4 regions of the Micromonospora sp. NPDC048898 genome follow, and region 2 is predicted to be linked to each of the others. Evidence: riboswitches for the same ligand, from Rfam matches in the RefSeq annotation. Region 2 holds a riboswitch; each other region holds the start of a gene.
The links. A riboswitch is a leader RNA that binds a small molecule or an ion and turns the genes downstream of it on or off. The one in region 2 is predicted to bind cyclic di-AMP.
Positions count from the first base shown of each region.

Region 1: it holds a riboswitch for cyclic di-AMP, as region 2 does, so the genes downstream of both, ACGFIQ_RS06765 (coiled-coil domain-containing protein) here and ACGFIQ_RS34415 (coiled-coil domain-containing protein) in region 2, are expected to answer to the same signal.
Region 3: it holds a riboswitch for cyclic di-AMP, as region 2 does, so the genes downstream of both, ACGFIQ_RS32540 (C39 family peptidase) here and ACGFIQ_RS34415 (coiled-coil domain-containing protein) in region 2, are expected to answer to the same signal.
Region 4: it holds a riboswitch for cyclic di-AMP, as region 2 does, so the genes downstream of both, ACGFIQ_RS15270 (NlpC/P60 family protein) here and ACGFIQ_RS34415 (coiled-coil domain-containing protein) in region 2, are expected to answer to the same signal.

Region 1 covers NZ_JBICUF010000001.1:1,433,211-1,440,547, forward strand. Annotated here, with positions in the region: gene ACGFIQ_RS06740 (heavy metal translocating P-type ATPase) at 1-1,756, opposite strand, end outside; gene ACGFIQ_RS06745 (hypothetical protein) at 1,770-2,726, opposite strand; gene ACGFIQ_RS06750 (copper ion binding protein) at 2,741-2,950, opposite strand; gene ACGFIQ_RS06755 (metal-sensitive transcriptional regulator) at 3,047-3,343, shown strand; gene ACGFIQ_RS06760 (YibE/F family protein) at 3,644-5,014, shown strand; cyclic di-AMP (ydaO/yuaA leader) riboswitch at 5,181-5,311, shown strand; gene ACGFIQ_RS06765 (coiled-coil domain-containing protein) at 5,316-6,335, shown strand; gene ACGFIQ_RS06770 (carbonic anhydrase) at 6,463-7,170, opposite strand.
Region 2 covers NZ_JBICUF010000026.1:727-8,063, forward strand. Annotated here, with positions in the region: gene ACGFIQ_RS34415 (coiled-coil domain-containing protein) at 224-1,294, opposite strand; cyclic di-AMP (ydaO/yuaA leader) riboswitch at 1,300-1,431, opposite strand; gene ACGFIQ_RS34420 (cation diffusion facilitator family transporter) at 1,544-2,461, opposite strand; gene ACGFIQ_RS34425 (HelD family protein) at 2,569-4,683, opposite strand; gene ACGFIQ_RS34430 (alpha/beta fold hydrolase) at 4,792-5,736, opposite strand; gene ACGFIQ_RS34435 (carbonic anhydrase) at 5,895-6,521, shown strand; gene ACGFIQ_RS34440 (hypothetical protein) at 6,760-7,089, opposite strand.
Region 3 covers NZ_JBICUF010000020.1:83,518-90,854, forward strand. Annotated here, with positions in the region: gene ACGFIQ_RS32530 (CDP-glycerol glycerophosphotransferase family protein) at 1-1,689, shown strand; gene ACGFIQ_RS32535 (alpha/beta fold hydrolase) at 1,724-2,470, opposite strand; gene ACGFIQ_RS32540 (C39 family peptidase) at 2,603-3,445, opposite strand; cyclic di-AMP (ydaO/yuaA leader) riboswitch at 3,678-3,819, opposite strand; gene ACGFIQ_RS32545 (hypothetical protein) at 4,086-4,874, opposite strand; gene ACGFIQ_RS32550 (hypothetical protein) at 5,009-5,392, opposite strand; gene ACGFIQ_RS32555 (acyltransferase family protein) at 5,485-6,699, opposite strand; gene ACGFIQ_RS32560 (glycosyltransferase family 2 protein) at 6,977-7,337, shown strand, end outside.
Region 4 covers NZ_JBICUF010000004.1:465,945-473,281, reverse strand. Annotated here, with positions in the region: gene ACGFIQ_RS15280 (NlpC/P60 family protein) at 1-110, shown strand, start outside; gene ACGFIQ_RS15275 (N-acetylmuramoyl-L-alanine amidase) at 169-2,175, opposite strand; cyclic di-AMP (ydaO/yuaA leader) riboswitch at 2,410-2,545, shown strand; gene ACGFIQ_RS15270 (NlpC/P60 family protein) at 2,612-3,598, shown strand; gene dcd (dCTP deaminase) at 3,659-4,237, opposite strand; gene ACGFIQ_RS15260 (pyridoxamine 5'-phosphate oxidase family protein) at 4,337-4,894, shown strand; tRNA gene ACGFIQ_RS15255 (tRNA-Gly) at 5,384-5,457, shown strand; gene ACGFIQ_RS15250 (AAA family ATPase) at 5,820-7,010, shown strand; gene ACGFIQ_RS15245 (hypothetical protein) at 6,988-7,337, shown strand, end outside.

The DNA of each region.
Region 1 (7,337 bases), on a different contig from region 2:
TGAGCCCCAGCGCCCGCAGCCGGGCCACCGCCGCCCGGCTGGTCGGCCGGACCACGTCGGCGACCGCGAGCACGCCCCGGGCCCGCCCGTCCCAGCCCGCGACGATCGCCGTACGCCCGGCGGCCTCCGCGGCAGCGACGGCCGACTCGACCTCCGGCGGCACCTCGATCTCCCGCTCGCGCAGTAGCCGGGCCCGACCGACGAGCACGGCCCGCCCGTCGACAGTGCCGGTCACGCCCAGCCCTTCGAGGTTGCGGAAGCCCGTCACCGGGGGCAGCGACCCCGCCTCGCTCGCACCCGCGGCGACCGATCGGGCGATCGGGTGCTCGGAGGCGGCCTCCACCGCCCCGGCGAGCCGGAGCAGTTCGGCCCGCTCCTCGCCACTCGCCGGCACCACGTCCACCAGGGTCATCCGGCCGGTCGTCACGGTGCCGGTCTTGTCCAGCACCACGGTGTCCACCCGGCGGGTGGACTCCAGCACCTCCGGCCCCTTGATCAGCACACCCAGTTGGGCACCTCGACCGGTGCCGACCAGCAGCGCGGTCGGGGTGGCCAGGCCGAGCGCGCAGGGGCAGGCGATGATCAGCACGGCGACGGCGGCGGTGAACGCGGCGGTCGGGCCGGCCCCGGTGCCGAGCCACCAGCCGAGCGTGCCGACGGCCAGGGTGATGACGATCGGCACGAAGACACCGGAGATCCGGTCCGCCAGCCGCTGCACGGCCGCCTTGCCGCTCTGCGCCTGCTCGACCAGGTCGGCCATGCGGGCGAGCTGGGTGTCCGCGCCGACCCGGGTGGCGCTGACGACCAGCCGTCCGCCCGCGTTGATGGTGGCGCCGACCACGCCGTCCCCCGGGCCGACCTCGACCGGCACCGACTCACCGGTGAGCATGCTGGCGTCGACGGCGGAGGTGCCCTCCTCGACCACCCCGTCGGTGGCGATCTTCTCGCCGGGTCGGACCACGAACCGGTCGCCGACGACGAGCCGATCCACCGGGAGCAGGGTCTCCACCCCGTCGCGCAGCACCGCCACCTCCCTGGCGCCGAGTTCGAGCAGGGCGCGCAGGGCCGCACCGGCGGTCCGCTTGGATCGGGCCTCGAAGTAGCGACCGGCCAGGATGAACACCGTCACCCCGGCGGCCGCCTCCAGGTAGATGTTGCCGGCGCCGTCGGTGCGGGTGATGGCGAAGCGGAACGGGTGCGTCATCCCGGGCATGCCGGCGTCACCGAGGAAGAGCGCCCAGAGCGACCAGCCGAACGCGGCAAGCGTGCCGAGCGAGACCAGCGTGTCCATCGTCGCCGCGCCGTGCCGCAGGTTGGTCCAAGCGGCCCGGTGGAACGGCAGCCCACCCCAGACCACCACCGGGGCGGTCAGGGTCAGCGACAGCCACTGCCAGTAGTCGAACTGCCAGGCCGGGACCATGGCCAGCAGGACCACCGGCACGCTGAGGGCCACCGAGACCCAGAGCCGGGTACGCGGACCGCGTAGCGGATCCGCCGGCTCCTCGGCCGTCGGCGCGGCCGGTAGCGCCGCCGTGTACCCGGTCTTGCGCACGGTCTCGATCAGGTCGTCCGGCGTGACGCCGTCGGCGTACCGGACGGACGCCTTCTCGGTGGCGTAGTTGACGGCGGCGCTCACCCCGTCCATCCGGTTGAGTTTCTTCTCGATTCGGGCGGCGCAGGCGGCGCAGGTCATCCCGCCGATCGCCAGCTCGATCCGGTTGGGTGCCTCGGGCAGCGGTCTGCTGGTGGTGGTCATCGTCTTCGTCCCGTCAGTTGTGCCCGTGCCCGGGGGTGCCGTGGTCGGCACCGCCGCTCGGCGCGGGTCCGCTCGGGTTGCTCCCGGCTGTCGGGGCGTCGGCCGGCGGGGTGCCGGTCACGACTGTGAACTCGGCGGTGTGCACCGCCCCGCCGTGCCGGAAGTCGAGGTAGAGCCGGTAACTCCCGGTCGAGGGCACGTCGGCGAGGAAGGTGACGGCCGGGCCGGGTTGGGTCCGCCCGTCGCCGGGCGTCCCGTCCGGGTGCACGTGCAGGTACGCGAGGTCACCCCGGCGCAGTGCCACCAGGTGCCCGTACGCGCCCAGGTAGGGCTCCAGGTCGGTGACCGGCCGCCCGTCCCGGCTGACGGTGAGGGTGAGCGGGGAGGTGCGGCCGGGCTGCGGCGCGCCGGCCAGGGTGACCGTGTAGCCGTCGACGGTGGTGCTTGTCGCCGGGGCGGGCAGCTGTCGTTCGGTCAGCGCACCGGGGACTGTCACGTCCACGCCGAGCGTCAGCGGCTCACCCCCGGTCGGGGTGAAGTCGGCGAACGCCCGCCACTGCCCGGGGCCGGCCAGCGGTGTGCCGACCCGCCAGGTGCCGTCCGCGGCCAGGTCGGGGTGCACGTGGCGGAAGCCGGACAGGTCCCGGCGGGCCACGATCAGGTGCATCCGCTTGTCGTGTGCCACGTCGTACCGGGTCACCGGCTGGCCGTCCGGACCGGTGATCCGGAAGGCGAACTGGTCGGCCGGGGCGGCGACCGGGTCGAGGGTGTAGCCGCGGTCGGAGACGAGCAGCCCACCGGGAATCCGGTCGGCCGGCTCGCCGCGTTCTTCCGTCGTGTGCACGGCGTCGCCGTCATGCCGGTCCTCGACGACCGGGGTGCGGTCGGCCACCCGGCCGACCGTGTACGTGGCGCCGAAGATCGCCGCGAGGCCGACAGCGAATCCGGCAAGTCTCGTCACGGTACGCATGCCGGCCCCCGCGCTCACGCGTCGACGAGGTCGTAGCCGGCCTCGTCGACGGCGGCCCGGACGACCTGCACGTCCAGCGGCTGCTCGCTGCTCACGTTGACCTGGCCGGTCGCGAGGTCGACCTGGACGTCTCGCACGCCCGCGATGGCGCCGACCTCGGCGCTCACCGCGCTGACGCAGTGCCCACAGGTCATGCCCTGCACCTGGAACGTGGTGTTGACCATCGGATCGTCTCCTTTTCCGTTACCGGTACCCGGTGGGGGTATCAGGTCCAGGAGTGACCGTACCATACCCCCACGGGGTAGGCTATCCTGGTCGACATGACCGCACCCACCCCGATCCGCGGGTACACCGCCAGCAAGGACCAGCTGCTCGCGCGGCTCCGCCGAGTCGAGGGCCAGGTCCGCGGGATCGAGAAGATGGTCGACGACGACCGCTACTGCATCGACGTGCTCACCCAGATCTCCGCGATCCAGGCCGCCCTCGACAAGGTGGCACTGGGGCTGCTCGACGGGCACGCCCGGCACTGCATGCACGAGGGAGCCGCCGAGGGGCGGGCCGACGAGATGGCCACCGAGATGATGGCGGCCGTCGGCCGGCTGATGAAGCGCGGCTGACGCCCCGCACCCCGACGCCGGCCCCGGCCCCGGACCGACGACACCCCGTCACGACCTGCGCCCCCGGGCCGGGCTGGTTAGCATTCCCCACGATGACCCCCCGCATGCCGCCGCGCGAACGGGCACCGGCGTCGCCACGCCGTGGCGTCGCCGCTGGCCGCCCGGGCCGGGCACTGACCATCCGTGATCAGGTGGTCGCCGGTCAGCGATCCACCGCGTCTCCCGCCACGATTCCACGGTGCGGATGAACCGACCGGCTCACTGACACGTACCCCGCACCGGATCGTTGGGAGTCTCGCCTTGGGTTCCGACCACACCCGCTCTGCTCCGTCCGCCCCGCCCCGGGTGCGGCGGCTCCTCGTCGTGACGGTGGTGCCCCTCTTCGTCGCCACCGTGCTCGCCGCGGCGCTGCTCTGGCCGCGCGGCGGGACACCGCAGACCGATGGCGGGGCGGACGTGCCGCGCTACGGCGGCACGGTGACCCGGGTGGTGACCGAGGCGTGCCCGCCGCTGCCGTCGAGCCCCGAGGGCACGCCCCGGGTCGGCGGCGGGCCGTGCGGCACTGTCGACGTCCGGGTGGACGACGGGCCGACCGCCGGCCAACAGGTACGGACACCGATCCCCGACGGGCCCGGCGCGCCACGGGTCGAGGTCGGCGACGAGGTCATCCTCGTCGAGCTGACCGATCCCGTCGATCCCAGCACCAGCAACTGGAACATCGCCGAGCACCAGCGCGGCACCCCGATGCTGTGGCTGGCGGTGATCTTCGCCGCGGCGATCGTCGCGTTCGGTCGGTGGCGGGGTCTGGCCGCACTCGCCGGGTTGGCAGCCAGCTTCACCATCCTGCTCACGTTCGTGCTGCCGGGCATCGGCGCCGGCGGGTCACCCCTCCTGGTGGCGGTGGTCGGCGCGGCGCTGATCATGTTCGTGGTGCTCTATCTGACGCACGGTGTCACCGCACAGACCTCGGTGGCGGTGCTCGGCACCCTGGGCAGCCTGGTGCTGACCGGGGTGTTGGCCACCATCGCCACGGCCGCGACCCACCTCACCGGCTTCGGCAGCGAGGACGCGACGACACTGTCGATGTTCCAGGCCGACGTGGACCTGCACGGCCTGCTGCTCGCCGGGATCATCATCGGTTCGCTCGGAGTGCTCGACGACGTGACGGTCACCCAGGCGGCCACCGTCACCGAGCTGGCGCACGCCAACCCCGGGCTGACCCGGTTGCAGCTCTACCGTGCCGCGACCCGGGTCGGCCGCGCGCACATCGCCTCCACTGTGAACACCATCGTGCTGGCGTACGCGGGCGCGTCGCTGCCCCTGCTACTCCTACTCACCGCCGACTCGCGGCCGATCGGGCAGATCCTCACCAGCGAGTTCCTCGCGCAGGAAATCGTCCGCAGCGCGGTCGCCACGCTCGGTCTGATCGCCGCCGTGCCACTGACCACCGGGCTGGCCGCGATCGTGACCGCCGCCGGGCGGGCCGACGCCACGCCGCCCGCCGACGCCGCCCGGCGGCCACCGGAGCCGGACCGGGCGGAGGCCCTGGCCGCCCTCAGCTCACCGCGAACGTCTCGCCCCGACGAGTCGGACCAGACGCGGACCCCGCCCCCATCCACGGCCACCGACGGGTGGCCGGAGTCGAACAGGAGCACGGAAACGGCATGGTGACACTCCTCAGCGTGACCAGATCGGGTCTCCACCCTGAGAACCGCGTCACTGATCACCCAGCGCTATGGCGAATTGACACTTTTGGTAGGCATCCAGGCGTAGCTCACGCGGTCGACTCTCGGGTAACCTCGCTGCCGGTTACCGATGAAGGCGCGAAGCGGCGCCTGCGGTGCCACCGCCCAATCGCCAACCGGCGAGCCGGGGACCCAGGTACGTGGGGTGAATCCGCGTCAGCGGTAGGGGCCACTTCCGCCCCGAACCCGTCAGCTAACCCGGTCGGCGGTCGACGGAAGGGAACATTGTGACGGCACCCCTACGCCGCTGGTTGACACCCGTGGTGGCCGTGATCGCCGCACTGACCGTGCTCGCCGGGCCCCTGCCGGCCCACGCCGCCCCGACGACCCCGACACCGTCCGGGCACGAGGAGGACGGCGAGCCGAAGCTGCTCAACGACGTCATCGAGCAGGCCAACCGGGACTACTCCGCCGCCAAGTCCAAACTGGACAAGTCCAAGAAGCGTCAGCTGGAGCTGGCGCTGGAGGTGGACCGGGCCAAGGCCGACCTGGACGCGTTGGCACCACAGGTCGGGCAGATCGCCGCCCAGTCGTACCGGACCGGTCGGATCGGCGCGCTCGCGATGCTGCTCGAAAGCGACGCTCCCGACACCTTCGTGCAGCGCGCCGCGCTGCTCGACGAGATCAACATGGTGAACGAGAACAAGCTCGCCGAGGTCAACGCGGTGAAGGCCCGCGCCGAGAAGGCCAAGTTCCTCCTCGACACCGAGGTTCGCGAGCAGCAGAAGCAGACCGCCGTGATGGCCAAGCGCAAGAACGAGGCCGACAAGGCGCTCTCCCTGGTCGGCGGCAAGGGCTTCACCGGCGGCCTGGTGGACGCCACCTCGCCGGTCGCCAAGATCGGGCCGGGCCGCACCGCCGACGGCGACTGGAAGGCGCAGTCGTGCAGCGAGAACGACCCGACCACGTCCGGCTGCATCACGCCGCGCACGCTGCACGCGTACAAGGAGGTCAAGCGGGCCGGCTTCAACCGGTTCGTCGGCTGCTACCGCCCCGGTGGGCCCTGGGAGCACCCGAAGGGCAAAGCCTGCGACTGGTCGCTACAGAAGAGCGGCTTCGCGCCCTGGCACAACGAGGACACCCGGACGTACGGCAACAACGTCGCCGCGTTCCTCATCCGTAACGCCGACCGGCTCGGCATCTACTACGTGATCTGGAACCGGCAGATCTGGTTCCCGGCGAGCGGTTGGAAGTCGTACAGCGGGCCGTCGAACCACACCGACCACGTCCACATGTCGATGCTCTGACCCACCGGATCCTCCGTCGAGGGCCTGTTTCATAAGGGCGGCCGAGTCGAGGCGGAGTCCGGGCGGCCAGCTCTTATGAAACAGGCCCGAGGGCCGCTCCGCCTCGTGCGGGGCGGCCCTCGACGTGTCAGGCGGCCGACCCGGCCGGCACGTCGAGCGTCGCGAAGCCGGCCGGCACGGCCGCCACCGGGCGCACCACGCCGGCGGCGAGCCGGTACGACACACCCACCACCGCACACCGCCCCTGCGCCACCGCGTCGGCCAGCACGGGCGACTGCCCCAGCAGCGTCTCGACGGTCTGCGCGATGTGGATGTCGACGATGCCGTCGATGTCCTCCACACCCTCGGCGCGGGCCCGGGCCAGACTGGGCAGCACGGCATCGACCACCGCGCCCAGGTGCCCGGGAGGCTGCGTGCCGGTCGCGGCGGACTCCCGCGCCGCCTGCACCGCCCCGCACGAGTCGTGGCCGAGCACCACCACCAGCGGGGTGCCGAGGACTGTCACCGCGTACTCCACGCTGCCCAGCACCTCCGGACCGGCGGTGTGCCCGGCCGTGCGGACCACGAACAGGTCACCAAGCCCCCGGTCGAAGATGATCTCAGCGGCCAGGCGCGAGTCCGAGCAGCCGACGATCACCGCGAACGGGTGCTGCCCGTCGGCCACGGCGGCCCGGCGCCCGGCGTCCTGGTTGGGGTGGCGCGGGGCGCCGCTGACGAAGCGCCGGTTTCCGGCGGTCAGCTCGGCGTACGCCTGGACCGGATCGCTGATCGCGGACGCCCGGTCGGTGCTCCGCTGCGGACCCGGCTGCCCGCCGGGCGTTCCGGGAAGACTCATCCCCGCACCTCGTATTCACGCGTTTGACCTGGTCAACCGGCTTGTCAGCCGGGCCGGCGGCGGGCGCTGGCTCGGGCTCAACCGTCACACGCACGGTAAGATGCGTCAAGGTATGCGTGATTTAGATTTCATACGTTGACTCCGGATCGACCCCGGGGCGACGCACC
Region 2 (7,337 bases):
GCCGGCCCGTGCCGGGTCGTCCGACCGCCGACGACATCCGGGGTACGCCCGGCGACGTACCCCGGTCTGCCGACGACATCACCCGGCCTGGCGACGTAGCCGGGGCCTGGCGACGACCCGCCCTCATGATCGACACCACATCGCCAACTCCGGGGTGTCCCGTCGTCCCGGAGACCCCGGAGTTGGCGAACGAGAGTGGATCACCCCTGGACCGGGGGCGGGTCTAGTAGACCGACAGGTGGACGTGGTTGGTGTGGTCGGTGGACGGGGTGCCGCTGGCGCCGCTGTACGACTTCCACCCGCTGCTGGGCAGCCAGATCTGCCGGTACCAGATCACGTACAGCACGGCGAGCCGGTCGGCGTTGCGGATGAAGTACGCGGCCAGGTTGTTGCCGTACGTCTTGTCGCCACCGGTGGCGTTGCCGCCGAAGCCACTCGTCTGTGCGGCGAAGTCGCAGGCCCGGCCCTTCGGGTGTTCGCCGGAGCCGCTGGGGCGGTGACAGGAGACGTACCGGGTGAAGCCGGCGGCCTTGGCCTGGTTGAGCGCGTGCAGGGTGCGCGGGGTGATGCAGCCGTTGGCGGGCGTGGGGTCGTTGACGCTGCACGACTCGGATGGCCAGGAGCCGTCGGAGTTGCGCGGCGCCGCCTTCGCGTTGGCGGTGGAGGTGCCCCGGTTGGAGCTGGTGTCGGCGGTGGTCTGCGGCGGCTTGGGCGTGTTGGCGACGGTCAGGGCGCGTTCGGCCTGCTCCTTGCGCTTGGCCATCACGGTGACCTGCTTGCGTTGTTCGGTGATCTCGCCGTTGAGGGCGGCCCGGGTGCGATTGGCCTCGTCCTTGGTGGCGAGCAGGTCGCGCAGCACCCGGTCCTCGTTGGCGGCCACCGCCTCCAGGGCGGCGGCCCGGTCCATGAAGCCCTCCGGGCTGCTGCTGTTGAGCAGCGCCGACACCGCGCCGAGCCGGCCGGTGCGGTACGCCACGCCGGCGATCTGGCCGACCTTGCCGTCGCGCTGGGCCAGCTCGACCTCGATGGTCTTCAGCTGGGTGGCGAGCTGCTGCTGCCGCCGCACCGAGGTGTCCAGAGCGCGTTTGGCGTCCAGGTAGCCCTTGCTGGCGGCTTCGAGCTGGGCGCGCAGCGACGGGGTGCCGCCCTCCTCGTCGGTGTCGGGTGCGGCGGCGGCCCGCAGGCCGGTCGGGGGAGCGGCCGAGGCGGTGCCGGCCGGGATCGCGACGCCGAGGGCGAACATCGCGACGATCAGGGCCGCCAGTCGGGCGGCGGGTGGTCGTGCTGGTGCCACTGCGCATGTCCTTCCGTCAGCCGCCGACCGGGTTAGCTGACGGGTTCGGGACGGAAGATCCCTACCGCTGACGCGGATGCACCCCAGGAACGTGGTTCCCCGGTTCGCCTGGTTGGGCGATTAGGCGGCGACCGCCACCGGCGCCTGGAGGGCGCCGCCTGGTGGAGGCCGGGACCGAGCCTACCGGTGCCGGTGGGGCCGCTGCAGCCGATGTGACGGAAGGTGCGCAGGTCATCACGGAAACGGGTGTTACCACTCGATCGAGCCGCAGGCCCCGGTGGCGGCGCCGGGCTCGATCTGCAAGGTCGCGTGTTCGATCCGGAAGTCGTCGTGCAGGGCGGTACGCGCTGCGGTCAGCACCGCGCCGACCTCCGCGCCGGGTGCCATGGTCAGGTGCGCGGAGGCCACCTCCATGCCCGAGGTGAGCGTCCAGACGTGCAGGTCGTGCACCTCCACCACGCCGGGGACGGCGGCCAGCCGGTCGTGCACGGCGGTCACCTGGAGGTGTTCCGGGGCGGCCTGCACCAGGATGCGGACGGCGGCGCGGGCCAGCCGCCAGGTGCGCGGCAGGATGAACGCGCCGATGGCGACCGCGACCAGCGGGTCGGCCCACCACCAGTCGGTGACGGCGATGAGCAGTGCCGCGCCGATCACGCCCAGTGAGCCGAGCAGGTCGCCGAGCACCTCCAGGTAGGCGCCCTGCAGGTTGATGCTCTCCCGGGCGCCGGCGCGGAGCAGGGCGAAGGCGGCGACGTTCGCGAGCAGGCCGAGCACGGCCACCACGAGCATCGGGCCGGCGACGACCTCGTGCGGGTCGCCGAAGCGGCGGATCGCCGCGATCACCACGTAGATCGCGACGCCGGAGAGCAGGACGGAGTTGGCCAGTGCGGCGAGCACCTCGAGGCGGTAGAGCCCGAAGGTGCGCTGCGGGTCGCCGGTGGCCCGTCGGGTGGCGGTGATCGCGGCGAGCGCCATCCCGATGCCGAGCACGTCGGTGAACATGTGCCCGGCGTCGGAGAGCAGGGCGAGTGAGCCGGTGTGCAGGGCGGCCACCGCCTCGACCACCATCAGGGTGGCGAGCAGCCCGAACGCCGCCCAGAGGCGGCCCCGGTGCTGCTGTGCGGCATTGGCGACGGACCCGTGGTGGTGGTCATGACCTGCGCCCACGAGATCCACCTTCCGCTGCCGGCCGGGGCCCGGTCAAATGTATGTTCACATCGCTATGTGTGCAAGTGTCAGGTCGGCCGCTGGCCCGTGCGACGAGCGGGCACGGATCAGCCGGTCGGGTCGATGGTGGTGAGTCGCTGCGTGGCCCGGGACAGCGCCACGTACAGGGTGCGTACCCCGGCACCCGGATCCGCCCGGATCTCGCTCGGTGCGACGAGCACGACTCCGTCGTACTCCATGCCCTTGGCCTCCAGGCTGGTCACCACCTGTAGGCGCGGCGCGTCGAGCGCGGCGAGCCAACCGGCGACCTCGTCCCGGCGGGGGACCGGCGTGATCACCCCGACCGTGCCCTCCACCTCGGTCAGCAGGCCGGCGGCCGCCTGCACGGTCGTGGTCTCCAACCCCGTCGCGGGCACCACCAGCTCGACCGGATCGACCCCGGTGGAGCGCACCGCCGTCGGCAGCGGCAGGTCGGGGTAGAGCCGGCGGATCTCCGCCGCCGCCACCGCGAAGATCTCCGCGGAGTTGCGGTAGTTGGTGGTGAGCGTGAAATCGTGCCGCTTGCGTCGGCCCAGCGCCTGGTCCCGGGCCCGGTCCAACTCGTCGGGGTCGCCGGTCCACGCGGTCTGCGCGGGGTCACCCACCACCGTCCAGGAGGCCAGCCGACCCCGCCGACCGACCATCCGCCACTGCATCGGTGAGACGTCCTGCGCCTCGTCCACCACCACGTGCGCGTAGTCCCGGTAGTCCTCCGGACGCTCCCGCGCCGCCGCGCGGGCGGCCCGCTGCCGGTCGCTGGCGGTGCTCAGCTCGCGGACGCCGCCGGCCAACTGGAACGGGTCACGCCGGGCCCTGGCCGGCTGCGCCGGCTTGCCGAGCAGGGCGTCCAACTCGTCCAGCAGCGCGATGTCGGCGATGGTCAACCCGTCCGAGTCCAGGTTCCGGTACGCGGCGGTGAGCAGCCGGATCTCCGCGCCGGAGAGGATCCCCCCGGCGTACCGCCGCAGTCGGTCCGGCCGCGCCAGCCAGCCGAGCACGTGCCGCGGGTGCAGCCGGGGCCACCACGCCTTGAGGAACTCGCGGAACTCCGACCGCTCGGCGATCTCCGCCTCGAAGGTCCGCTGCTCCGGCAGTCGAACGCCCACCTCACGGGCCTGCGCCCAGAGCGCGGCGAAGATCCCGTCGAAGCCGGCCCGGCGGACCTCGTTGCGTCGGGCACCCCGGTGCAGCGCGCGGTCCCGGATCCGGTCCAGCGCCGCCCGGTCCAGCCGCAGCAACGTGCCCCGGTAGAGCAGCCGCAGCTCGCCCGGGCCGCCCGGCACCGCGTCGCGGGCCGCCCGCTCCAGCACCCGGCGCATCCGCAGCGAGCCCTTCACCGCCGCCACCTCGGGCGGGTCGGTGCGGGTGGCGCTCATTCCCGGAAACAGGGTGCCCAGCGAGTGCAGGGTCGCGGTGTCCTCACCGAGCGACGGCAGCACCGAACCGATGTACTCCACGAAGACCGACGACGGGCCGACCACCAGGATGCCGCCACCGGCGTACCGGCTGCGGTCGGAGTAGAGCAGGAAGGCGGCCCGGTGCAGCGCGACAGCGGTCTTGCCGGTGCCGGGGCCGCCCGCGACGATCGTCACCCCGGAACCGGGTGAGCGGATCGCCTCGTCCTGCTCCCGCTGGATGGTCGCCACGATGTCGCGCATGCCCCGGCCGGTGGCCTTGGACAGGGTGGCCAGCAGCGCGCCGTCGCCGACGACGGTCATCCCCTCCGGGGCGGCGTTCGGGTCCAGCAGGTCGTCCTCGATCCGGGTGACGCGCTCGGCGCGGGACTGGATCGTACGGCGACGCACCACGTCCAGCGGCTGCGCCGGAGTGGCCTGGTAGAAGGCGGCGGCGGCCGGTGCCCGCCAGTCGACGACAAGCGTGGTGGTGTCCTCGTCGCGGATGCCGAGGCGCCCGACGTGCAGCACCTGCCGGTCCCGCAGGTCCAGCCGGCCGAAGACCAGCCCCTCGTACTCGGCGTCCAGGACGTGCCGCCGCTGCGCGGCGTGGAAGACCATCGCGTCGCGCTCGACCAACGAGCCGTACGTGCCCACCCGGGCCATCCGGTAGCCGTCACGCTCGGCTCGGACCGCCGACTGCCGCAGTTCGGCGAGTCGCGCGTACACCCGGTCGAGGTGGCGTTGCTCGACGGCGATCTCCTGCTCCAGGCCGGTCTGGTCGGTCAACGCACGCTCCTTCGAAGGTCGCCGGCAGGCGGCGGGAACCGCGCGAGCCGACCGCAGAAGGGTACGGCCCCGCGCCTGGCCGGCCGCGCCCGAGGTGCGGGAACGCGCTCAGACACCCGTTTCGGCGGGCGTCGCCCCCCGGCTGCGGGGCGGCGGTTCGGCGAGCACCCGGCGCAGGACGCCGGTGAGGGCGGCGTTGACCTCGTCCGGGCGCTCCATCATCAGCATGTGCCCGGCACCCGGGCAGACGGTCAACTCGGTGGCCGGCAGGGCCGCCGCGATCGACTCGGCGCACGGCGGTGGGGTCAGCCGGTCCCGGTCGCCGACCAGGGCGGCGGCCGGCAGGTGGGCCAACGCGGTGAGGGTGTCCAGTCGGTGCTGGGTGCCGATGGAGGCGCGGAACCCGCCGATCGAGCGCAGCGACGCACGAGCCACCGCGGAGGTCACCAGGCGGATGTCGGAGGGGTCGCAGCGGTCGCCGAAGAGCATCCAGCGGATGCTCGGTCGCAGCGCGTTCAGCAGCGCCCGGGGCGCTCGCCAGGAGCCGCACCGGGCCAGCACTCCGGCACCTGTCGTCTCGGCCAACCGGATCAACCGGGCGATCCGGGGCGAGAGCCCGTAGACGGTGTGCGTGTGCCCCTCGGCGGTGGTCGACACGAAGACCAGACCGGCCGTACGGGCGGCGAAGTGCGCGGCGTGGCGGTGGGCGTACTCCATGATCGTCATGCCGCCCATCGAGTGCCCGACCAGGACCACCGGCCCGACCGGCGCCACCGTGTCGAGCACCGTGGCCAGGTCGTCGCCGAGTTGGGCCAGGGTGGCCGTGGGCAACGCCATGCAGCTGGACCGACCGTGCCCCCGCGCGTCGTAGGTGACCACCCGCACCGACCCGCCGAACGCCGCGGTCAGCGCGTCGACCTGCCGGTGCCACGCGCGCCCGTCCAACGTCCAGCCGTGCAACAGGACGGCGGTGACCTGGGCGTCCGTCGGCTCGGTCGCCTCGACGTTGAGCCGTACGCCGTCCGGCAGCCCGACCTCGAACCGCTCCGGCATCGCCACCTCCCCAGGGCCGCCCGGCACCACCAGTCCCACTGGTACCCGGCTACCCGCCACGGCAGCACACCAATCACGCCGTGGCCAACATTCCCGACCCCGCCCGTGGGGCCCGACGGCGGGCCAAGCTGGACGGCATGGGGTCCTCGGGAGCGCCCATGGGCGGGACGTCGGGGCCGGGGCGGCAGGCCGGCGGCACTCCGCGCGCCGCCCTGGCCGATCTGCTCGCCGGTAACCGGCGGTTCGTCAGCGGCCAGCCGATCCACGGGCACGACGTCACGGCCGCCGCGGCCGCCGCCTCCGGCGACCAGCAGCCGTACGCCGTGGTGCTCGGCTGCATCGACTCGCGGGTGCCGCTGGAGGCGATCTTCGACCAGACGTTCGGTGCGATCTGCGTGATCCGTACCGGTGGGCACGTGCTCGACCGGGCGGTGTGCGGGTCGATCGAGTACGTGGTCGGCCAGCTCGGCGTACCGCTGGTGCTGGTCCTCGGTCACGAGCGGTGCGGCGCGGTCGGCGCCACCGTGGACGCGCTGCGCGCCGGGGAGCGTCCCGGTGGCTCGCTGGCGCACCTGGTGGACGAGATCGCCCCGGCGGTGACCGAGGTGGGGATCGACGACCCGGCGGTGCTGCCGCTCGCGGTCCGTCGGCACGTCCGGCGAACGGTGGGCACGCTGCGCGCCGACGACCTGCTCGCCGGGCCGGTCGCCGCCGGACGGGTGGCCGTGGCCGGTGGCCTCTACGACCTGGCCACCGGCGAGGTCACACTGCTCGACCCGGCCTGAACCCGCCCGCCGCGCTCGACCGGCCCGCGCCCGACGCCGCTCGACCGGCCCGCGCCCGACGCCGCTCGACCGGCCCGCGCGCCGAGCGCTTGATCGACTCGGGTTTCGTGATCCCGGGGTGTCCGGCCTGCCGGGACACCCCGGTTTTCGGGAAGCCGAGTGGATCTCGCCCCGGACACGCGAAACCGCCCGCCGGGAACTCCCGGCGGGCGGTGTCGATGGTGCGATGGGGGAGGGCTCAGCCCTCGAAGACGCCGGCCGCGACCAAGCGCTTCTCGGTGGCCTCCCAGCCGTCGTTCGGGTGAACGGCAGCCAGGTTGTTGATCTCCGCCCGGATCTTGGCGGCGTGGCCGGCGGCGGCCAGCACGCGGATCTCCTCGACGAAGGCGTCGGAGTCCGTGCGCAGGTGCGCGGTCTTGCCGTTGGTCAGGTTCCGCACGTAGGCGTGCTTGCCGCCGTTGAGCGGGATGAGGTACTTGAACTCGCCCAGCACGCTGAGGGCGCCACCCTGGCCAGCCTGGCCGGCCCGGACGGACGCGCGCGCGGTCTTAGAGGTGTTGCTCGCCACGGAGGTACTCCTTGCAAGACGTACGGGAGGACTGGACGTCCGGGGGCTGTGTGCGGGCCACACTGCGCTCGACCCGCGAAGATGTAACGCGGCATAAGCCGCCGATGGAACTGTACAGGACCACGACATCATGCTGGTCGTCGCGGTGTCCTGAGAGGCAACGGCGGCCACCCGTCCGGCTATTCCACCCGGCGTTTTTTCCGATTCCCTGGCGCACCACGCGTCACACGAGTCATCATGTGTTGCAG
Region 3 (7,337 bases), on a different contig from region 2:
ATGCGCGGCGACCTGGTCCGAAAGCTGGCCGCCCGGTGCCTGAGCACCGGCTTGGCGGTGCTGGCCTTTGTCGTGCTGGCGCTCACCGGCGCCACCGGCTGGGGGCTGGCGTTGGCCGTCGCCGCGCTGGCCGCCTCGGCCGCCGAGCAGCGGATCCGACCCACCGCCGACCTCGTCGCGGAGACGACGCTGATCGCCGCCGCGATCCTGGTCGGCTACTCCCGACGGCTGGACGACGGGCTCAGCCTCACCCTTGTCGCCACCGCCCTGGTCCTGCTGGGGCTGGTGCTGCTGGTGGGGCCTCTGCGTACCGCCGGCAACCTGGAGATCCGCGCGGCCAACCTGCCGGTCCGCGCCTGGACGCCGCTGGTCGCCGACCGGCTCGGCACCATCCTGCTCGGGTTGCTCGCCGTCCTGACGCTCGCCGCCGCGCTCACCCTGCCGGCCGGTGTGGCGTTGGCCGCGAGCCTGCTGGTCGGCGTCGGCACCGGTGTGGTCGCCCTGGACCTGGCCCGGCGGCGCTTGCGGCCGGGAGCCGGTGGCGGGCCGGTGGCTCGGGCGCTGCGCCGGCACCAGCCGGAGTTCCTGCTCTACTTCTCCGCGCCGCCCGGCTCGGAATACCAGGTCACCATGTGGCTGCCGTACCTGCAACGGATCGGCCGGCCGTTCCTGGTCGTGCTGCGCGAGCCGGAGTTCCTGGCCCCGATCGCCGCGGCCACCGACGCGCCGGTGGTCTACTGCCCCACCCTGCGGGCGATGGACGAGGCGCTCGTGCCGAGCCTGCGGGCGGCGTTCTACGTCAACCACGGCGCGAAGAACAGCCACTGCATCCGCTTCACCCAGCTCACCCACGTGCAACTGCACCACGGCGACAGCGACAAGGCGCCGAGCGCCAACCCGGTGTCGGGGATCTTCGACCGGATCTTCGTGGCCGGGCCGGCGGCGATCGACAGGTACGCCCGTGCCGGCGTGCGGATCCCGGCGGACAAGTTCGTGGTGGTGGGCCGCCCGCAGGTCGAGTCGATCCAGGTACGCCCGGAGCCGGCCCGGGGGTTGGCGCATCCGACTGTGCTGTACACGCCGACGTGGACCGGGCACCACGCCGACGCCGACTACTGCTCGCTGCCGGTGGCCGAGGGGCTGCTGCGGCGGCTGCTGGAGCGCGGCGCGACAGTGATCCTGCGGGCCCACCCGTACACGGCGCAGAACCCGGCCTCGGCCCGTCAGTTGGGCCGGCTGACCGAGCTGCTGGTCGCCGATCGGGCCAGCAGCGGTCGCCCGCACGTGGTCGGTGCGGCGGCCCGCGAGCTGAGCCTGACCGAGTGCGTGAACTCCTCGGACGCGCTGGTCTCGGACGTGTCCGGGGTCATCTCGGACTACCTCTACTCCAGCAAGCCGTACGCGGTCACCGACATGGGTGACGAGGGCGACCGGTTCACCGAACGTTTCCCGCTGGCCGCGTCGGGTTACGTGCTGCGTCGGGACATGTCCAACCTGGACGGTGTGCTGACCGCGCTGCTGGACACCGATCCGCTGGCCGCGGAACGCTGGACCACCCGCCGGCGTTACCTGGGTGACTTCCCCGCCGAGTCGTACGCCGAGGCGTTCCTGACCGCCGCCCGTCGGGAGTTGGCGGCGACGGAGGCCGACCCGGCGGAACGTTCGCCGCAGCTCTCCCCCCTCGCCTGACCGGGACTGTCGGCCCAGGGACGCTCGGGGAACCTCAGCGGTACGCGTCCAGCAGCGCCAGCACGGCCGCCGGGTCCTGCACGTGCGCGTTGTGTCCGAGGCCGGGCAGCGTGGCGACAGGTACGCCGTACTCCTTGAGCTGTGCGTCGGTGACCATCGGGTCGTGCTCGCCGCGCGCCAGCAGCACCGGGGCGTCGGTCGCCGCCAGCAGCGCACCGAGGTCGGGCTCGCCGACGGCGAAGGCGTGGGGATCCATGGCGAGACGCCACCTGCCGTCGACCTGACGAAGGCCGGCGTCCACCACCGGGTGGTCCGGCGGGAGCAGGCCGGCCAGCCCGGAGACGCGCAGGTAGCGGCGGGCCGCCTCATTGCGGCTGGCGAACCAGCTCACCGGGCGGGCGGCGAGCTCGGCGGCGCGGTCCAGCTCGGCGGGTGACCAGAGCGCCTTGATGCCGAACCCGACCACGGCGTCCACAGGCATCCCGGCGTCCCGCGCGGCCAACGCGAGGCCGACCACGCCGCCCAGCGAGTGCCCGAGCACGACGAGCCGGTCGTCGGGGGCGAGTGCCTGCGCGATCCGCTGGGCGAGACCGGCGAAGGAGTACGACGGCAGCGGCGGTGCCCAGCCGTGGCCGGCGAGGTCCGGTGCCAGCCACCGGCCGGGCCAGTGTCGTTCCAGGTGCGGCGCCCAGGGCAGCCACACGTCACCGGTCGTCCCCATGCCGTGCAACAGCAGCAGGACCGGCCGTCGACCGGCGTGACCACCCGACTCATCCACCACGGCCGCAGTCTCGCACGGTTCGCTGTCCCGGACGAGAGTCGTCGACGGGGGCGTACCCGGGCCAGCGGGAGAGACGCCGCGGGCGTCGGCCCCTTGTGGGGGACGACGCCCGCGGCTGTCGGGGTGCCCGGGTCAGGCGGAGTAGCCCCGGCTGGTGATCCAGTTGGCCAGGTCGATGGTGGTGATCCAGTACGACGGGTCGGCCGGGTTCGCCGAGTCGGCGATCCGCACGGTGCGACCGTTGTCCTTGTAACCCACGACGGCGACGTAGTGACCGCCACCGTAGGAGTGCCAGCCGCCGTCGGTGTCGGTGGCGTCGCCGACGACGTTGGCCACCACGCCCCGGCCGTCGGTGATGGCCCGGACGACGTCGGCCTGGAGCCGGTCCATCTGTGCCGGGCTGGGCGCGCCGGGGAACATCCGGGTCCGGTACGGGGAACCCTTCACCTCGGCGTTGAGCGCCCGGGTGGTGTCCTCGGCCGAGTTGGTGCCCATCTCGGTGGTGCCCAGTTCGGCGGCGAGTTCTTCCTGGGTGCGGTCGATCCCGCTGGCGCTGAGCGCGTTGCGGGTGGCCGCCGGGCCGCAGTTGTAGTACGTGTTCTGCGCCTCGTACTCGTAGTCGAGCACCTTGGTCGCGGGCGGCTTCGGCGGTGTCGGCTTACGGGTCAGATCCGGGTTGCTGCTGGCCTTGGCGGCGGGCGCCGCGGCGCTGGTGGCCGGGGCGGCACTGGACGGCGCGGCGCTGGCCAGCGGGGACGCGTCGCCGTGGGAGGTGGTGGTGGTGTCGCTGCGCATCTCGGCGACCGTGGTCGCGGTGCGCTGAGCGGCCGGGGCGTCGTCGGCGACGGTGAGCAGGGTGCCGGTGGTGGCGGCGAGCACCAGGGCCGCGGCGGTGGCGGCGACGATCTGGTACGGGCGCTCGGTCGCGATGCGGCGGAGCTGGCGCTGCATGGTGTGCTTCACGGGGTCCTCCACGGATCGGGGGGAGAGCGGCACACCGGGGCGCGACCGGTGTCCGGGCAGGCGCCAGCGCGCGGACCGTGGTCCGCGGATGGTGAACCGCTCAGGGGAACGCCCGGCACGGCCGGGCGGGAGAGGCGATGACCCGGGGGTCAGCTCACCGTCACTGGACGGATGAGCGGGGGCACCGCTGCGCCGTGGAGGCGAGGGAACAGCCGAGGGGTGGAAAGGTGCTGCACGAGTTTGGAACTCCTTCCGACACCGCCTACCGGGTTAGCTGACGGATTCGGGCGGGAAGATCGCCCTACCGCGGGCCGTGGCTCGCGGATTCACCCCGGACTTACTGATGGGTCCCCGGTTCGTTGATCACGATTGAGCGGGTCGGCGCGGCGTCGCCTCTTGCGATCGGTTACCGCACCGGACGGGACGACACTACTGGCCCATCCACACCCTGCCAAGCCGGCCTCACCTGCGTAAACCTCAATTGGTGCCACAATTTCTGCGCGTATTGCCGATGACGTGACTCGATGGGACAACCGGTTACGGCGACGCCTACGGTCGACAACCGGACAGGCCGCCGACAATGCGGCCACGATCCCGGGAAAAATCGAGCCGATCGTGCCGGACGCCCGATTCGCAAATCCCGTGACCGGGCTCACATAACGGATCGGGCGCGAAGGGCACGGGCCGGGAGCCGGCGTGCCACGACGGCGGGCCGGGGCACCCCGCGCACCAGCCGGCGCACGGGTGCCGGGCTGGGCCGCAACCGGGCAACCGCCGCGGCCGCCTCTGCGGCGAGGGTGCGCGCCGAGGAGGCGGCCAGGTCCGCATCCCGCCAGGCGGCCCGCTCCGCCGTGGCCGCGGCCTGGTAGTCGGCCAGCCTCGCGTCCCGGATCACCCGGCTGAGCAGTGCCTCCTGCTCGACCGGGTGCCGCCGGGGATCCCAGCCGCGCCGACGCCCGAAGACGTCACCGAGCTGCGCCATCGTCAGGTCGCCCCGCCAGTACGCCGCCGTCGCCGCACGGTGCAGGTAGCGCTCCCGGGACGCGTACTCGGCGGGGGTGCGGGGGGTGTCCGGGCTGGGCAGCGCCCCGGACCCCGCGAAGCGACGCGCGGCGGCGTCCGCCTCGTCGTACCGCGTCCAGGCCCGTTCCACCTGGTCCTGAGCCGTCAGCCAGGCATCCCGTCGCCGCCCGGCCGTCCTGGCCGCGCCGGCCGCGGCGACTGTCACCTCCTCGGCGTACCGGTGCCTGTCGACGGTGTCGGCCGCGGCCACCTCACGGGCGGTCGGGACGGGCGGCGGCGGGTCGTCGGTGAGCCGGTCCCGTTCGGGCCGGGCGACCAGCACGGCGAGTACGCCGAGCGCCAGCAGGAACAGGGCCGACCAGATGGCAGCGGCCTGCGGCACCTCGGTTACGAACTGGTAGAAAACGACTGTCTCCATGGGCGGCACCTCGCGGAGGAAGCAGAGCGATGGGAGCCCCACCGGCCGCCCGGCCACGGCGGGCCAGGGATCGGCGGGGTGCGGAGCTGGTGGGTCGACAGGGCGCGGCGACGGGACGGCGTGTCCCGGAGGGCTCAGCGCCCGGGTGGTCCCCGGGGCGGCCAGCTGTGCAGACCGTCGACGAGCGGCAGCCGGTCGGACCCGCTCGCGCACACCGGCAGCACGCCGATCGCGATGGCGCCCAGGCCGCCGGGGAGAGCCGGTGGCGCGTCGACCGACCAGGCCGGGAAGGTCTCCTCGGCGACATCCGCGGTCGGCGCGGCGCTCACGCCCGACGCGGCGCTCACGCCCGACGCGGCGCTCACGCCCGACGCGGCGGTCGGGTGCGACGGTGGCACGGCGGCCGAGGCCGGACCTGCGCCGAGCGCCAGGGCCGCGACGACGGCGAGGCTGGTCAGCACCCGTGTCGCCCAGCGCGCCACCCACCACAGCGGACAGGTGAACGCGACCGGAAGCACGTCCCCACGCTACCGTCGCACCGGCGCCTGCCGCATCGACCACGGGCGTGTCGGCGCACGCCGCGCCGACACGCTGACCTGGGTGGACGGTGTCAGCGGGTGTCCGCGTACGTTGATCGACTGTCGGTCTGGTCGGGCCCACCGGTGCGGCCGGTCCGGTCGGCGTCGGCGGCCTGGGTCGCGGCTGTGCGTTGTCCGGGCACGGACACCTGTCGGGCCGGACGGCGCGGTGCGAGCCGGCGCATCATCGGGGTCTCGACGAAGCGGTGCAGCAACCCGGCGAGGATCAGGTTCACCAGCAGGAAACCGAGCACCACGGCCGGGCCGCGCCAGCCCGGGAAGCCGGTCCCCCAGTCACCGCTGAAGCGCAGCACGCTGGTCATCACCAGCACGTGGACCAGGTAGAAGGCGAACGAGACCTCGCCGAGCCAGACCAGCGGCCGGGACCGCCACGGCGACCGCCGGCCGCGCACGTCCGCGTCCGCCGCGGCGGCGATCACCAGCAGGTACGCGACCGCGAGCAGCGTGGTCCACAGCTCCGCGGGGATCCACTGTGCGGCCACCGCCCAGACGCCCACGAAGATCAGGCTGGCCCAGGCCAGCCCCGGGCCACGCCAGAGACCCCGGCGCATCAGCTCGGCCGCCACCGCGCCCAACCAGAACTCCAGCGACCGTACCGGCGGGAAGATCTGGGTGAACCACCACCGGCTCACCTCCGGCACCAGGTGCTGGGCCGGCCAGAGCGCGAGGATCAGCAGGGGCAGCGCGACGATCAGCACCACGAGCAGCTTCGGCCGGGCCCGGCGCAGGAACGGCAGCACCAGCGGCAGACACAGGTAGAAGAAGAACTCGCAGGACAGCGACCAGCTCACGGTGTTGATGCTGTAGAACCAGCCCGGCCGGGGGTCCCAGGCCTGCAACAGCAGCACGTTCTCCAACGCGGCCGCCGGCAGGACCGGGTCGGCGAACCACCAGGCGACAAGCACCGTCGCCCCGAACAGCACCAGGTGGTTGGGGTAGATCTTGGCAACCCGCCGCCGCCAGAAGGTGCGCCGGGAGTCGCCCTCGCGCGCCGACCAGACCAGCACGAACCCACTGAGGATGAAGAAGAACTGCACCCCGGACAGGCCGAGGCTGAACAGCTTGTCGACCACGGCCTTGTAGTCCGGTTCGGCGATGATCCGCATGGTGCCCGCGTGGAAACCGAAGACCAGCAACGCGGCGATCCACCGCAGCCCGGTCAGCGAGGGCAGCCGGGCCGGCGCGTGGCCGGGCCGGGCCGTGGACACCGCGTCGACGCTCGTCATGCGGGGATACCGAGGCTTGGCAGGGTCACCAGCACGTTCGTATCCTCCTCGGCGCGGCGTGGACGACGCGACGGCGACGCCCGCGACGACCCGGCAGGGCCGCACCCGGGGCACCCTACCGGGTCACTCCCGGGTGAACCGGACGCGTCCCGCCCGCCGCGGGCCCGGTCCCGCCGGTCGTCGTTAACCTCCCGCTGGGCGGGAGTTCAGCGACTCCACCATCGTCGGCCACTTCCGGTTCCGGGACCGGTCACCCGGGTCGTCGAACCTGGCGGGCGTGGTCAATGAGCCGACGCACGCACCGCTGCTGAGTATCGTCGTGCCCGTCTACGGCGTCGAGGCGTACCTGTACCAGTGCCTCGAGTCGATCCGGGCCGGCATTCCGGCGGGTGAGTCGGACGCGGTCGAGGTGGTCGCGGTCGACGACGCCTCCCCGGACGGCTGCGGCGACATGCTCCGCTCGTACGCCGCCGACCACGACGGGGTCCGGGTGGTGCACCTGAGCAGCAACGTGGGTCTGGGCCTGGCCCGCAACGCCGGGCTGGACGTGGCCGCCGGCCGGTACGTCTGGTTCGTCGACAGCGACGACTGGTTGCCGCCCGGCACGATCGCGGCGGTGCTGGACCGGCTGCGCCACC
Region 4 (7,337 bases), on a different contig from region 2:
GGCTGTATCTGGGTAACAACCAGATGGTGCACGCGCCACGAGCCGGTAAACCGGTGTCGGTGTCCAGCATCAACACCATGCCCGTCGCCGGGTTCCGCAGACCTGGCTGATCCACCTCGCGCGACACGACGGCCCCCGGTCACCGCGACCGGGGGCCGTCGTGGTTCTTCAACGGGGCGCACCCACCGAAGACGGCAGGAGCTGCACGTCGGCCAGGTCGACGTACATGATGCGGTGGCCGAACTGGATCTGCGCGTACCGGTTCTTGCCGCGGATCACCGTCCAGTCGCCGGGCGAGGAGCCGTCGAACGTGCTGGCCCGGTAGTACTCGCCCGGCAGCACTTCGCCGACGGCGTACCGCTGCCCGGCGGGCAGGGTGTACTGCAGCGGCGAGATCGCCTGGTAGGGCACCCCTGCCGGGTAGGCGGCCTGCTCCGGGTAGGCGCGTCCGTAGACCGGGACGGTGGCCCGACCGGGCTTCGGGGTGGCCACCACGCCGACGGTCCAGCTGGCGGTGGGCGCGGACGCCGGGTTGTGGAACCACGCCCGCTGTCCGAGGTACCAGATCGCCGTCCAGTCGCCCTGCCGGCCGGCAAGCGCGTACGTCTGACCGGCGGAGGCACGGGCACCGTGGTCCGACACCTCCATCGTGTTGGGGGTGCCGTCGGGGCGGAGTGCGATGTCGTTGACGAGCGGCGCGTCCGCGGCCGGCGCGGAGCGCAGCACCACCGCCGAGGAGCCGCGTGGCGCGCACGGCACACCGGCGGTGACGCAGCCGACGAACGCCGGCTGGTTGGTGGCGAAGTCCGGGTCGATCCGGACCAGACCGGTGGCCGGGGTGCCGGTGTCCAGCCGGGGCGCGTGCAGCAGCGTGAAGTAGTGCGTCCAGTCCCAGTACGGGCCGGTGTCCCAGTGCATCCCCCGGACGTTCGCGGCGACGGTGCCGGGCACGTTGTCGTGACCGATGATGTGCTGGCGGTCCAGTGGGACGCCGAGCCGCAGCGCGAGGTGCCGGACCAGCTTCGCCGAGGCCCGGTACATGGCCTCGGTGTACCAGGTGCCCTGCGCCGCGAAGCCCTCGTGCTCCAGCCCGACCGCCTTGGCGTTGACGTACCAGTTGCCGGCGTGCCAGGCGACATCCTTGGTCTGCACGTGCTGGGCGACGTGCCCGTCCACCGAGCGCAGCGTGTAGTGCCAGCTCAGGTAGGTCGGGTCCTGGACGAGTCGCAGGGTCGTCGCCCAACTCCCCTCGGTGTCGTGGATGACGATGTACTCGACCTTCTGCCGGGCGGGCCGGTCGGACAGGTCGTGGTTGCCGTAGTCCCCGTCGCCGAACGCCTCGTAGGGCGCCGGGATCCACTCGCAGGAGATGGTGCGGGGGCACTCCAGCCCGTCCGGGCGGGCGAGCCGGCGTAGACCCAGCCGGTCCAGCCAGGAACGCTCCGGGCGGATCGTCCGGGCCGGCAGCGTGATCCGGGCTCCGTCGTCGGTCGTCCGCGACTCGCCGGTGCCGATGGTGGTGAAGACCTCGTCGGCGAAGGCCGCCGCGGCGTCGGCGGTGTCCGCGCCGGCGTAGCGGGCCACCGCGCCGTACCAGGTGGCCGGGTCGGTGCCGGCACCGACCGGCGCGCCCAACTCCCGCTGGTACGAGGCCAACAGCGCCGCGCCGCCCCGGATGTTGACGCCGACGTCGGTCCGCAGCGAGTCGGGGGCCGCGCCGGTCAGCGCGGCGGCGGCGTCCACGGTCTGCAACGCGGCTGCCGATGGTGCCGGGTCCGCCGGACGAGGCGCGGGTGCCAGCGCGGTACGGGAGTCGTCGCCGCGCGGATCCTCGGTGCCGGTGCCGGTGCCGGTGCCGGTGTCGGTGTCGGTGTCGTGGTGGCCGGCTACGGGCAGGGCGGCCACGTGTCGGGCGTCGGTCAGGTGCATCGGGCCGTAACCGCCGCTGGTGCTGGGTGTGCCGGCGTTGCTGTCCCAGCGGGACTCCAGGTAGGAGACGCCGAGCAGCACGTCGGTCGGTACGCCGAACTCGGCCGCCGCGGCGGCGTACTGCTGCTGACGGTCGCCGGTGGGTACGGCGGTGGCGTTGGCGGGTAGCGGTACCGCGGTCGCGGCGGCGACCACGGCGGCGGCGAGCAGTGCGCGCCGGCCGGGGGACAGGGTTGGATGGTGCATCGAACCCCCTAGATTCCACGGGTGCAGGTCAGGTCACCTTCGCGCCGTCCGGGAGCCCGCGTCAATACCTTTCTATGTGTCGACCCACTTGGAAAGAAATCTTCACGTCCGGTCGGTGCGCCTCTCGGATCGGTACGGAGTGTCACGGCCGCGCGGGTTGCGGAGTGGTAACGAGCGTCTCTACTCTGGTCTTTCGTCGGCCCGATAGCAGCTCCGCCCAGCCCGGGCGGTAACGGACCGACACCGCCGAGTCGTTTCCGAACGAACCGGGGACCCAAGTCCCCCGGGGTGAATCCGCAGCCATTGCGGTAGGGCGCCGACTTCCCGCCCGAACCCGTCAGCTAACCCGGTAGGCGGTCAGGAAGAAGGAGTACGGAACCCGGTGGCACTCCATGCCCCGCGGCCGTCGTCCGAGCGGTCGGCAGCAGCCGGCCCCATGTCGATCGCGCCGCGCCCACGCTGGTCCCGCTTCACCACCGCGCTCGCTGCCCTGGCCGGCGTCGCCGTCGTCCTGACCGGCAGCGCCACGGCGGCCCACGCCGACCCGTCCGTCGCCGAGATCGAGCGCCAGATCGACGCCGACTGGAACAAACTCGAACCGATCATCGAACAGCACAACGCCACCCGGATCGACCTCGCCGCCAAGCGCAGGCAGGCCGGCGCGCTGGCCGCCCGGATCGCCCCGCTGGAGCGCCAGGTCGACGCCGCGATGGACAAGGTCAGTGCCCTGGCGGTGCGCGCGTACAAGGGCGAGAACGTGCTGACCGTCAACGCCGTGCTGGGCAGCCGGTCGCCCAGCGAGGTGGTCGGGCAGCTCGAGATGCTCGACCGCTTCGCGCACAACCAGCAGCAGGACGTCCGCGAGGTGGCCGACCTGCGCGACCAGTTGGCCGGGCAGAAGGCGCCGCTCGATGCGATGGTGGCCCAACTGACCCGCACCGAGGCTCAGCTGGCGGCGAAGAAGAAGCAGATCAACGAGGAGATCGACAAGCTGCAGAAGCTGCGCCTCAAGGTGTACGGCAGCGGTGGCGGCGGTCCGCTGCGCCCGGCGCCCTGCCCTGCCAGCTATCCCGGTGGCGCCGCCGGCACGGCGGTCAAGTTCGCCTGCGCGCAGATCGGCAAGCCCTACGTCTGGGGTGCCGAGGGCCCGAACTCGTACGACTGCTCGGGGCTGATGCTGGCCGCCTGGGCGAAGGCCGGTGTGTCACTGCCGCACAACGCCGCCGCCCAGAGCCGCGCCACCAAGGACGTCAGCAAGCCCGACCTGCGCCCCGGTGACCTGGTCTTCTACTACAGCGACATCCACCACGTCGGCATGTACGTCGGTGGCGGCTGGGTGGTGCACGCCTCGCAGGCCGGCGAGCCGGTCAAGATGAAGAGGGCCGACGACGGTCAGGTCCACAGCTACGGCCGTCCCGGCTGATCAGTGCGCTGACCGGGGGCCCGTCGCGATTCGTCGCGGCGGGCCCCCGTCGTCCGGGGTTCAGCGGGTGGGCCAGGTGCGCCAGTGCTGCCAGGCGCGACTCGGCGTCGGCCCCCGCTGCCCCTGGTAGCGCGAGCCGTAGACCGCCGAGCCGTAGGGGTGCTCGGCCGGCGAGGAGAGCCGGAAGATGCAGAGCTGCCCGATCTTCATGCCCGGCCAGAGGGTGATCGGCAGGTTCGCCACGTTCGACAGCTCCAGCGTGACGTGACCGGAGAAGCCGGGGTCGATGAAACCGGCGGTGGAGTGCGTGAGCAGCCCCAGCCGGCCCAGCGAACTCTTGCCCTCCAGCCGACCGGCGAGCTGGTCACCCAGCGAGATGACCTCCAACGTCGAGGCGAGCACGAACTCCCCGGGGTGCAGCACGAACGGCTCCCCGTCGGGCACCTCGATCGCCGACGTCAGGTCGTCCTGCTGCATCGCCGGGTCGATGTGGGTGTAGAGATGGTTGTTGAACACCCGGAACAGCCGGTCCAGTCGTACGTCGATGCTGGAAGGTTGGACCAGGGTGGGCTCGAACGGCTCCAGGCCCAGCGTGCCGGCCTTGATCTCGGAGACCAGGTCGCGGTCGGAGAGCAGCATCGGACCACCATAGCGGCGGCCCGAAAACCCACCGGATTCGGTGCCGATGACCAGCGCGTCGAGGTCGCTGCTCGTACATTTGTTCGATAGGATGCTCGCATGGCTTCCTGGTCCGAATTCGCCGCCGACGAGCCCCGCCTCGCCGACGGGATCCGCGTTCTCCTCCAGCAGTACGGGCCGGGCTTCGGCTACCTGGCCACGGTCCGTGCCGACGGCGGGCCCCGGGTCCATCCGGTCTCCCCGGTCATCACCGACGAGGGTCTGTTCTGCTTCGTCATCGACTCTCCGAAGCGCCGTGACCTCGAACGCGACGGCCGCTACGCGCTGCACTCGTTCCCCTCGGAGGAGAGCGACGACGAGGCGTACGTGGCGGGGCGTGCCCGTCCGGTGACCGATCCGGTCCGGCTGGCGCAACTGGCGCAGAGCGCCCGCGCCGAGCCGCAGGTCGACTGGAGGCTCTTCGAGTTCACCGTCGACGTGGCGATGCTCACCCGCCGCGAGCAGCACCTCGCGGGCGTTCCCGGCCTCACGCCGGGCCGTCCGGCCGTCCGGGTCTGGCTCGACCCGCACGCCCCGACGGCGGCTGCCGCGCCACTCACCGTGCCGCAGACGCGCCCGGCCCGCCGCAGCCGTGACGTCCAGTGCACAGCCGCCTGACCACCACGGCCCAGAGACAGTCGGTGCCGGCTCCGTGCTGACGGAGCCGGCATTCGGCTGTACGCCCGGCACCGCCCCTGCGCTGCCCCGCGCCGCGCTGCCCCGCGCCGCGCTGCCCCGCGCCGCGCTGCCCCGCGCCGCGCTGCCCCGCGCCGCGCTGCCCCGCGCCGCGCTGCCCCGCGCCGCGTCGCCCCCGCGCTGCCTTGCCCGGCACCGCACCACCCCTCGCTCTCCCGCCCCGTCCGGCTCTGCCCTGCCCGGCACCGGCCTGCGGGCGCCGCCCCGCATGATCGACTCGGTTTTCATGAACTCGCGGTATCCCGGCCGCTCGGACACCCCGACTTTCAGAAACCCGAGTGGATCAAGTCGGGCCGAACCCTGGCCGAACCAGGCGAAACGGGCAGAGCGGGCAGAGCGGCACGCGGGCAAGTCGGGGGTCGGGGTGCCTGGGTGCACGGGCTCGGCGACTCGGGTACAGTGGTGCCGCTTGCGGGTGTAGTTCAATGGCAGAACATCAGCTTCCCAAGCTGACAGTGCGGGTTCGATTCCCGTCACCCGCTCCACACGGAGAAGCCCTGATCGGGAGACATAGCCCCGACCAGGGCTTCTCCGTGTCCAAGCCAACCAGTGCGGTACGGGCCATTAGTGGGCCATTGGGCGCGCCCCATAGCGCTGCCCCTCTGCGAGCCAGCAGGGGCCAAGCCCTGCGCGGACATCTCGATACGGGCATCGGGCCGCCGCACACGCCCTAGTCAACGCGACCGCAGCGTCACCGTGCGGGTCGAGCGTGCAGGACCAGGTCTCCCCAGGCCCGAAAGAGGGACGCACGCCAGCCCTATCCGTCTACCGTTTCTTAGTCGGTCGCATCTTGCGCCCAACCGGTTACACAGTGTCTGCTAGGAGCTGGAACCAGTTCCTAGTGAACATGTTGACCATCACCAACGAACAAGGGATTTTCCGATTGACCCGCGTCGACAGCCTCCATGTTACGGGACTTGCCGGCAGATCCGTTGACATCGACATCGATTTCGACCCCAAGTTGAACGTGATCTTCGGCCTTAATGGCTTGGGAAAAACTTCTCTTCTAAAAATTATTCACGCTGCGCTTTCGAATGACCATCGAGCCGTAACGCGAATCCCAGTCGAGCGGGCATCCGTTACCTTTTCTACGAACTCAGGCGAAAAGCAGTACACGCGCTCCATCATTCGACAAACAGAAGAAGACACTGACGAAGGATTCTATGCTGTTGAAACCGAAGATGGAGAGATAATTGAGATCAGTAGTAGGGCTGCCGCTGAAGGTCCGACGCAGTGGTTAACCAAGCCGCGATCGGTCGCCAGATTCCCCCACAGTTTTCTCAATACCTCTCGGTTAATGCCTACTAGAATTGAGAGAGGGCCGGTTCCAAGGAGACAGTCTCAGCGTTACGAGGAAGCTATCGATGAAGCCTTCGAGAGGGAGCTTCAACAGCTGTGGCAGCAGTACGCCAATAGCATCCTCTCCCAAGTTCGAGAACTCCAAGATGACGGAATTGCGGGCATCCTCGAAAGTATCTTCTTCGTGAAGACAACGCAAACGCCCAACTCGACACCTACGCAGGAAGCCTACAAGTATGTAGTCGATTTCCTTAAGCGGCAGGGAAGTTCTACGTACGGGCGAAAGAATAGTCGTAGCTTCGACCGATTCAAAGAGCGTTACGAAGACGATGCGCCACTTCAGCGGGTGGTAAGCGACATTGAGAAGCTCGAACAGGGTCTAAGGCGGCTAGAAGAACCGCGAAATCGACTTCAGGAGTTGGTGAACGAATTCTTCTTCGGTTTTAAAGAGATTAGCTTCGCCGATCGTGGAATTCAGGCCCGCGTCAACGACAAAGATTTAGAGATCTCTAACTTCTCGTCGGGTGAGAAGCAGATCCTGAGGATTCTTGTCGAGACCATCAGGTGCGGGCCGAACACGATTATTATCGATGAGCCGGAGCTTTCCATGCACATCGACTGGCAGCGCAGACTTCTTGCGACTATGCGCACCGTAAACCCAGAAGCTCAGATCATCGTAGCTACCCACTCGCCTGAGATTATGGCTGAAGTCGCCGATGACAACATCTTCGGAATCTGAAGTGAAGCGCCTTAGGCATTCGGCCGGCGCATTTGCCCGATCTTCGCAGATGAGAAGGGCACGTCTGCAAATCTATACCGAAGGTAAATTTCCAGACGTCTATGTGTACGAAAAGATTGCACGATCGGTCTGTCGGTCGAGTTGGGACTACGTGCTCATAACTCCGCAGGAGTTGCCGCCGGAGTATGCAGGCGACGGTAAAAGCGCTCTCCGTAAATGGTACGAAAGCATGCGGCGGCGCGCCCTACTCAGGATCAATTTCAAGGGCAGGCATGCGGTGTCAGTCTTCATCTTCGATAAGGACATCGATGACGTGAGGCGCACCAA